2 regions of the Streptomyces sp. NPDC016309 genome follow, and region 1 is predicted to be linked to the other one. Evidence: riboswitches for the same ligand, from Rfam matches in the RefSeq annotation. Region 1 holds a riboswitch; the other holds the start of a gene.
The links. Region 1 has a riboswitch for cyclic di-AMP ahead of ACF068_RS18085 (transglycosylase family protein). Riboswitches for the same ligand answer to the same signal wherever they lie in the genome.
Positions count from the first base shown of each region.

Region 1 (4,205 bases):
TCGGCGGTGTCCACGCCGTCCCAGAGATTGGAGTACCAGGGGCGGTCGGCCGCGCCCTGGTCGTCGCGGCGCTGGCGCACCGCGTCGGGGTCGATGACCGTGTAGCCGGTCTCCCCCGGGAGTACGTAGTGCAGGTGCTCGCGCGCGAGGCGCCTGACGTACGCGTCGTCCTGGAGCCGCGCCTTCTCGTCGCGGAGCCGTTCGACGCGCTCGCTCGCCTCGGCCGCCAGCCGTTCCTGGTCGGCGATCTCGGCGCGCTGCGAGACCCACTGGCGCATCGGGTAGGCCAGCGCCACCACCAGGGAGCAGACGACCAGCGCCAGGAAGGCCGCGCGGCCGGTGAGCCGGGAGCGGCGGGCCTGGCGCCGGGTCTGGGAGCGGTAGACACGGGCGGCGGTCTGCTCGCCGAGCAGCCGCAGCCTGGTCGCGGTGGAGAACCGGTCCCGGGCCATCTGTCTACCCGCCTCCCCTTGCCCGTTACGTACGTACGTCCCCGGACACGGTACGGGACCGTGGCCGGGGACGTACGGAGGCCGAGCTGGTGGCCGGCCCGTGGGCTCAGCCCTTGAAGCGCGGGAAGGCGCTGCGGCCCGCGTACACGGCGGCGTCGTCGAGGATCTCCTCGATGCGCAGGAGCTGGTTGTACTTGGCGACGCGCTCGGAGCGGGCCGGGGCGCCGGTCTTGATCTGGCCGCAGTTGGTGGCGACGGCCAGGTCGGCGATGGTGACGTCCTCGGTCTCGCCGGAGCGGTGCGACATCATGCACTTGAAGCCGTTGCGCTGGGCCATCTCGACGGCGTCCAGGGTCTCGGTCAGCGAGCCGATCTGGTTGACCTTGACCAGCAGGGCGTTGGCGGCGCCCTCCTCGATGCCGCGCGCCAGGCGCTCGGGGTTGGTGACGAACAGGTCGTCACCGACGAGCTGGACGCGGGCGCCGAGCTTCTCGGTGATGACCTTCCAGCCCTCCCAGTCGTCCTCGAACAGCGGGTCCTCGATGGAGACCAGCGGGTACGCGTCCACGAGCTCGGCGTAGTAGTCCGTCATCTCGGCGGCCGAGCGGGACTTGCCCTCGAACTCGTACGAGCCGTCCTTGTAGAACTCGGAGGCGGCGACGTCGAGCGCCAGGGCGATGTCCTTGCCCGGGGCGTAGCCGGCCTGCTTGATGGCCTCGAGGATGAGGTCGAGGGCGGCGCGGTTGGAGTCGAGGTTCGGGGCGAAGCCGCCCTCGTCGCCCAGACCCGTGGAGAGGCCCTTCTCCTTCAGGACCTTCTTCAGGGTGTGGTAGACCTCGGCGCCCCAGCGCAGGGCCTCGGAGAAGGACTCCGCGCCGATGGGGGCGATCATGAACTCCTGGATGTCCACGTTGGAGTCGGCGTGCGAGCCGCCGTTCAGGATGTTCATCATCGGAACGGGCAGCAGGTGCGCGTTCGGGCCGCCCAGGTAGCGGAACAGCGGGAGGTCGGACGCCTCGGAGGCGGCGTGCGCCACGGCGAGGGAGACGCCGAGGATGGCGTTGGCGCCGAGCGAGGACTTGTCCGGGGTGGCGTCCAGGTCGAACATCGCCTGGTCGATCAGCCGCTGCTCGGTGGCGTCGTAGCCGACGAGCTCCGGGCCGATCTGCTCGATGACGGCGAGGACGGCCTTCTCGACACCCTTGCCGAGGTAGCGGTCCTTGTCACCGTCGCGGAGCTCGAGGGCCTCGAACGCTCCGGTGGAGGCACCGGACGGGACGGCAGCACGGCCGGTGCTGCCGTCGTCGAGGCCGACCTCGACCTCGACCGTGGGGTTGCCTCGGGAGTCCAGGATTTCCCGGGCTACGACGACGTCGATGGACGGCACGAGCATCTCCTTCTGGGATGTGACGCAAAATGTGACGCATGCGGTGCAGGGTCTCTTCGGCCTTGCGGCAAGAGCCTAACCGGCCCGGGAGCCGTGACCAGCCGACGCCCGCCTCCTGGGACGAAAAAGGGCTCACGAGGCCGCTTCACGGACATAACGCCACGAAACTTACCGACGAGTAGTTCGCGTGTGCGGGGGGTCGCTCAAGCGCGCGACCGCACGTGTGCGCGGAGCCGCTCAGGCGCGCGAACGGGAAGACCCCGGCCCGGCACGCACGGGGGAAGGGGCGCGCCGGACCGGGGTGGTGTGCGGGGTCAGCTCAGGTGGAGCTGCTGACCCGGGTAGATCAGGTCGGCGTCGTCGACGATGTCCTTGTTCAGCTCGAAGAGCTTCTCCCAGCCACCGGAGACCTTCTTCTCGGCGGCGATGGTGCTGAGGGTGTCGCCGGCCTTCACCTTGTACTCGCCGTCACCCTTCTCGACCTTCTTGCCGGTCGGGGTGGTGACGGTCTTCTTGGACTCGGCCTTCGGCGCGGCCTCGGCCTTGGGCGCGGCCTTCGGCGCGGTGCGCTTCTCGCTGCGCGTGGTGGGCTGCTCGGCCTCGCGCTCCTGCTGCGGCTGGGCCTGCTCGGCGCCGCCGTCGTAGGAGGCGCCGGACAGACCGACGCCGCAGCTCGGCCAGGCACCCTTGCCCTGGCTGGCGAGGACCTTCTCGGCGATCTCGATCTGCTGGGACTTCGAGGCCTGGTCGGCGGTCGAGGCGTAGGCGGTGCCGCCGTACGCGGCCCAGGTGGACGCCGAGAACTGGAGGCCGCCGTAGTAGCCGTTGCCGGTGTTGATGGACCAGTCGCCGCCGGACTCGCACTGGGCGACCTTGTCCCACTCGGCGGAGGTGGCCGCCGAGGCGGAGGTGGCGCCCAGCAGCGGGGCGGCGACGGCGACGCCGGTGATGCCGGCGAACGCGGCGAATCGGGCGGCCTTGGAGGGGCGACGGTGCTTGGCCTTGCCGGAGAACAGCATGGGACATCTCCTCACCGACGCCTGCGAGGTGAGCTGTCGGGTTCGGGCGTGAGCTGCCCGGCCGCGCGGCACCGTGGTGCGCGCGGCTTCACCCCAAGCCGTCCCCGTGCCATGTCTCCATGACCGGGCCCGGCACGTACCTTGGGTCCCCCGCTCCTGCCTCCGGCGCGTGAAGCGACGACTGTTCCCAACGGCCGGCGGCAGGATTCGGCGTTCCGGTCGATGGGGCCCGCGGTGGCGAGCGGTCACGACCGTAGACACAGACCTTCCCGAAGTTCAAAGACGGACATCGGGGTCAATCCGCCCTTATGCGACGGCCCTTGACGGGCGTTTACGCAGGTGAAGGGCGGATTGTGCGGTTCCGTCGCTCCCGGAACGCCGATCGGTGTGAAGAGATTCATGTCTCACTTACACAGAAGCGGACATAGGGGCGGATACCTACGGCTGATCGGCCGTCAGCTCCAGGCTCTGACCGGGGACGATGAGGTCCGGGTCGGCACCGACGGTGTCCTGGTTGGCCTCGTAGAGGGCCGGCCAGCCGCCGGGGACCTTCTGCTCCTCCGCGATGTCGGAGAGGTTGTCCCCGGGGCGGACGGTGTACGCGCCGGGCGCGACGCTGCCCGGGTCGCGTGTCGCCCCGTCACCGCGCGAGGGATGCCCGTCCGTTTCGCGCCCCGTGGCCGAATCGCCGGTCCCGTCGGGGCCGGTGGCCTCCAGGCCGCCGTCACCCGCCGTGGCACCCGGGACGGGCGGGGCGGTGGGGTCGGCCGGGGCGGTGGGGTCGGCCGGAGCGGCCGGCTCCGTCACCGGAGTCTCCTCCTTGGCGGCCTCGCCCCGGTGCTTGCCGGTGCCCGGGGCCGGGCTCGCCGGCGCGCCGGGCGCCGACGGGGCGGGCTCGGCGGGCAGCGGGGTCCCGGCCGGCTTCGACGGCGTGGGCTTCGCGGGCGCGGCCGGATCCTCCAGCGTCTCGGCCGGGTCGGGCGCGTCCGTCGTCCCGGGGGCCGCCGGGGCGGCCGTCGTGGGGTCGGTGGCGGTCGCCTCGGCGGCGCCGCCCAGGCCCGCGATGGGGGCGCAGGTCTCCCACGCCCTCACTCCGGTCGCGGCGTAGACCTTCTCGGCGACCAGGATCTGCTCGCTGCGGCTGGCGAGGTCGGGGCGGGCGGCGTGGGCGAGGCCGCCGTACGACTCCCAGGTCTCCTGCGACATCTGGAGGCCGCCGTAGAAACCGTTGCCGAGGTCGGCGCTCCACATGCCGCCGGACTCGCACTCGGCCACCCGGTCCCAGGTGGCGGCGTCGGCCGCCGACGCGGAACCCGCGCCGAGCAGCGGGAGCGCGATGGCGGATCC
Region 1 is NZ_JBIBSG010000006.1:386,610-390,814, reverse strand. Features, by position in the region: gene ACF068_RS18095 (septum formation initiator family protein) at 1-452, opposite strand, end outside; gene eno (phosphopyruvate hydratase) at 559-1,845, opposite strand; gene ACF068_RS18085 (transglycosylase family protein) at 2,154-2,858, opposite strand; cyclic di-AMP (ydaO/yuaA leader) riboswitch at 2,862-3,036, opposite strand; gene ACF068_RS18080 (transglycosylase family protein) at 3,297-4,205, opposite strand, start outside.

Region 2 (4,205 bases), on a different contig from region 1:
TCGGGCCGTGCCGTGACCGACGAGGTGCACCTGGCCGGGGACCGGCTGCTGGCGGTCAACACCCGGCCGACCGCCCCGTACGGCGGGGCGGTCGGCACGGTCGCGACGCTGCGCGACACCACCGAGCTGCGCGCGGTGTCGGGGATGGCCGAGGTCGCGCGGGAGCGGCTGAGGCTGCTGTACGAGGCGGGCGTGCGGATCGGGACGACGCTGGATGTGGTACGCACCGCCGAGGAGCTGTCGGAGGTGACGGTCCCGGGGTTCGCGGACTTCGTGACGGTGGAGCTGCTGGATCCGGTGCTGCGGGGCGAGGAGCCGTCGGGCGGGCACACCGAGATGCGGCGCACCGCGGTGTGCGGGATCCGGGAGGACCACCCGCTCCAGCCGGTGGGCGACCTCGTCCGGTTCGCGGTGCCGACCACGCCGATGGCGGCGGCGCTGGCGGCCGGGCACGCGGTGCTGGAGGCCGACCTGAGCGTGGCGCACGGCTGGCGGGCGCAGGACCCGTCCGGGGCCGACGAGGCCCTCGCGTACGGCATCCACTCGCTGGTCACGGTGCCGTTGCAGGCACGCGGGGTGGTGCTGGGGATGGCCAACTTCTGGCGCTCGGAGCGTGCCGAGCCGTTCGAGGAGGAGGACCTCGCCTTCGCGGAGGAGGTGGCCGCCCGGGCCGCCGTGGCCGTCGACAACGCGCGGCGCTTCACCCGCGAGCACACCATGGCGGTCACCCTCCAGCGGAGCCTGCTGCCGCGGGTGCTGCCCGAGCAGAGCGCGCTGGACATCGCGTACCGCTACCTGCCCGCGCAGGCGGGGGTGGGCGGCGACTGGTTCGACGTCATCCCGCTCCCGGGGGCCCGGGTGGCCCTGGTGGTCGGCGACGTGGTGGGCCACGGTCTGCACGCCGCCGCCACGATGGGCCGGCTGCGGACCGCCGTGCACAACTTCTCCGCGCTGGACCTGCCGCCCGACGAACTGCTGGGCCATCTGGACGAGCTGGTCACCCGCATCGACCAGGAGGAGGGCGGGGACGGCAACGGGGAGGGCATCACGGGTGCCACCTGCCTGTACGCGATCTACGACCCGGCGACCGGCGGGTGCAGCGTGGCGACCGCCGGGCACTTCGTCCCGGCGCTGGTCCGCCCGGACGGCACCGTGGACTGCCCCGAGGTGCCCGTCTTCCCGCCCCTGGGGCTGGGCGGGCTGCCGTTCGAGACGGCCGAGCTCCGGCTCGCCGAGGGCACCCAGCTCGTCCTGTACACCGACGGCCTGATCGAGCACCGGCGGCGGGACGTCGACATCGGTCTGCGGGAGCTGCACGAGACGCTGTCCGGTCACCCCGGCCGGCCGCCCGAGGAGACCTGCGAGGCCGTGTTCCGGGCCATGCTGCCGCCGCACCGCCGCGACGACATCGCCCTGCTGGTGGCCCGCACCACGCTGCTCGACCCGTCCAGGGTCGCCGACTGGGACGTGCCGGCCGACCCGGCGGCCGTCGCCGGCGTCCGGGCCGCGTGCGGCCGGAAGCTGGAGCAGTGGGGACTGGAGGACATCGGGTTCACCACCGAGCTGATGCTCAGTGAGCTGATCACCAACGCCATCCGGTACGGCTCGGAGCCCATCCGCGTGCGGATGCTGTACGAGCGCCGGCTGGTCTGCGAGGTGTCGGACGGCAGCAGCACCTCCCCCCACCTGCGGCGCGCGGCCACCACCGACGAAGGCGGGCGGGGGCTGTTCCTGGTCTCCCAGTTCGCCGAACGGTGGGGCACCCGGTACACCCCGACCGGGAAGGTCATGTGGACCGAGCAGTCCCCGTCCGCGGGGCCCCGGCAGCCGGTGGAGCTGATGCTGGACGACATCTCCTGGTGAAGTGATCCATTCCCGCCGAATGGACGAGGGCCGTTTTGCTCCTTTCCCGCCGGCGCCGAATTCCTGAATGATCGCGGCGTTACCACGGGCCGGCCGGTACGCGTGGATCAATGGACGACCGGACCGCCGCAGGAAAGAAGCCGCGTCCGCTCCGGACGCCGTCGACAGGACTCGGACCGTCTCCGCCTTGCTTTCGCGAGGCGTGAATGTGGGAAGGGGGCCGATGCCGCTCGTTCCCGGGGATCCACGGGAGTGTCGATCGGGGCGGCCATCCGTGGTTCGCGCCCGGCGCTCCTCGCGAGTGACCGGCGATCACCCGCCCAGTCGGCAGCCTTACGCCCCATTTACCCCGCGATGGGCTCTAAGCCGGTAACGCGGCATGTGCCCATGTCCAGCCATACATAGGCGACTTGTCGCCCTTCCGAGGTCCGCGTGATAAGCATCACCGCGCCCTGCCTCCACGAGCCCTCGCACATGCCCGTATTTCCGTATGGGAACTGCGAAGTTGACGGTCCACCACTTCACGGCGGTAACCGCGCGTGTGGAATTCCAGCCTTGTTCCGTGCGGCCTCTCTCGCTTACGGTCCCCTCAATCCGGATGGACCGCCGAATCCTGCCGCCGTCCGGTAACCCCACCCACTCACGGACCAACGGCAGGAGCGGGGGACCCAGGTAAGCCGCCGGCCCGGATCACACCGGAACGGCTCGGGGTGAAGTCGTGGTGAATACCACGGCCGGACATCTCCCGTCCGAACCCGACAGCTCACCTCGCAGGCGACGGAGAGGAATTTCGCCATGCCCGCAAAGGGTAAGCACCGTCGTGCCAAGAACAGCCCGCTCGCACGCCGCCTCCTGGCCGCGGGCACGGGTGGCGCGGCGCTCGCGCTGCCGATGATCGGTGCCACGGCCGCCGAGGCGGCACCGAGCGCGGCGCCCAGCGCCGTGCACGCGGTCACCACCGCCGTGTCCGCCGCGCCGGCCGCCACGACCGCCGCCAAGAAGGCCGGCACCGTCACGTACGCCGTCGTCGCGGGCGACTCCCTGTCCAAGATCGCGCGGGAGCAGGGGGTGAGCGGCGGCTGGAAGAAGCTCTACGACGACAACCGCAAGGCCATCGGTGCCGACCCGTCCCTGATCCGCCCCGGCCTGAAGCTGACCATCGCCGGCAAGGCCGCGGCCGCGCGCCCCTCCGCCGCCCCCGAGCGCGCCGACCGGTCCGCCGTACGCCAGGCCGCCCCGGCCGCCGCCAAGGCCGTGTCCTACCCGGACAACCTGGACGGCTGGATCCGCGAGGCGCTGGACATCATGGCCCAGCACGGCATCCCCGGCACGTACGAGGGCATCCACCGCAACATCATGCGCGAGTCCTCGGGCAACCCGCTCGCGATCAACAACTGGGACTCCAACGCCCTGGCCGGAACGCCCTCCAAGGGCCTCCTCCAGGTGATCGCCCCGACCTTCGAGGCCTACCACGTGCCGGGCACCTCGACCGACCTCTACGACCCGGTCGCCAACATCACCGCCGCCTGCAACTACGCGGCCGACCGGTACGGCTCGATCGACAACGTCAACGGCCCGTACTGATCCTCCCGCTCCCGCACCGGGGCCGGCCGCACCCTCGCGGCCGGCCCCGCCGGCGTTTCCGCCCGGGAACCACCGCACCACCGCACCGGCATTGCATAACCATGCCAAATCGTGCAAACTTACGCATACCGCGTTGTACGAGGAGTTTTCCCGCATGGCCCACGAAGCCGACCCGACCGCTCCCGCCCCCGCCCCCGCCCTCCGCATCGACATCACCCTGGCCCGGAACTGCCACGACTGCGGCGAATGGGGCACCGTGATCGACGCCCAGGGCCACGACCGGCCCTGCCCGGCCTGCCAGCGCCCCCGCCGCGGCTGACCCCTGCCGCCCTCACGGGCGGGCACGCTCAGTAGTTCTGCCACTCGTGGCGGGTGTACTCCAGCACCGCCGGGTCCATCAGAGTGCTGGCGCGGACGTCCTGGGGGCGCCGGTCGACGGGGAAGACGGTGGCGGCCGCGAGGACGTCGTCGTCGAGGAAGCGCAGCGGCGGGGCGTCGGCCGCGAGGCGCAGCTTCGGGGGCGGGCCGTCGGCGCCGGGGGTGGCGAGGACGAAGCCCCAGTTGCCGAAGCTGGGGACGTCGACCTGGTAGGGGGTGGTCGCGTAGCCGGCCTTCCCGATGGTGGCGGCGATGGACCAGTACGACTTGGGCGCGAAGAACGGCGACCCGCCCTGGACCATGACGCGGCTGTCGGGGGTCAGGACGCGGCCCAGCAGGTGGTAGAACTCGACGCTGTACAGCTTGGCGAGGGCGGCGGT
Region 2 is NZ_JBIBSG010000003.1:321,252-325,456, reverse strand. Features, by position in the region: gene ACF068_RS09305 (SpoIIE family protein phosphatase) at 1-1,863, shown strand, start outside; cyclic di-AMP (ydaO/yuaA leader) riboswitch at 2,458-2,653, shown strand; gene ACF068_RS09300 (transglycosylase SLT domain-containing protein) at 2,659-3,447, shown strand; gene ACF068_RS09295 (hypothetical protein) at 3,602-3,766, shown strand; gene ACF068_RS09290 (polyamine aminopropyltransferase) at 3,795-4,205, opposite strand, start outside.
Region 2: linked by a shared signal. The riboswitch ahead of ACF068_RS09300 (transglycosylase SLT domain-containing protein) and the one ahead of ACF068_RS18085 (transglycosylase family protein) in region 1 are both predicted to bind cyclic di-AMP.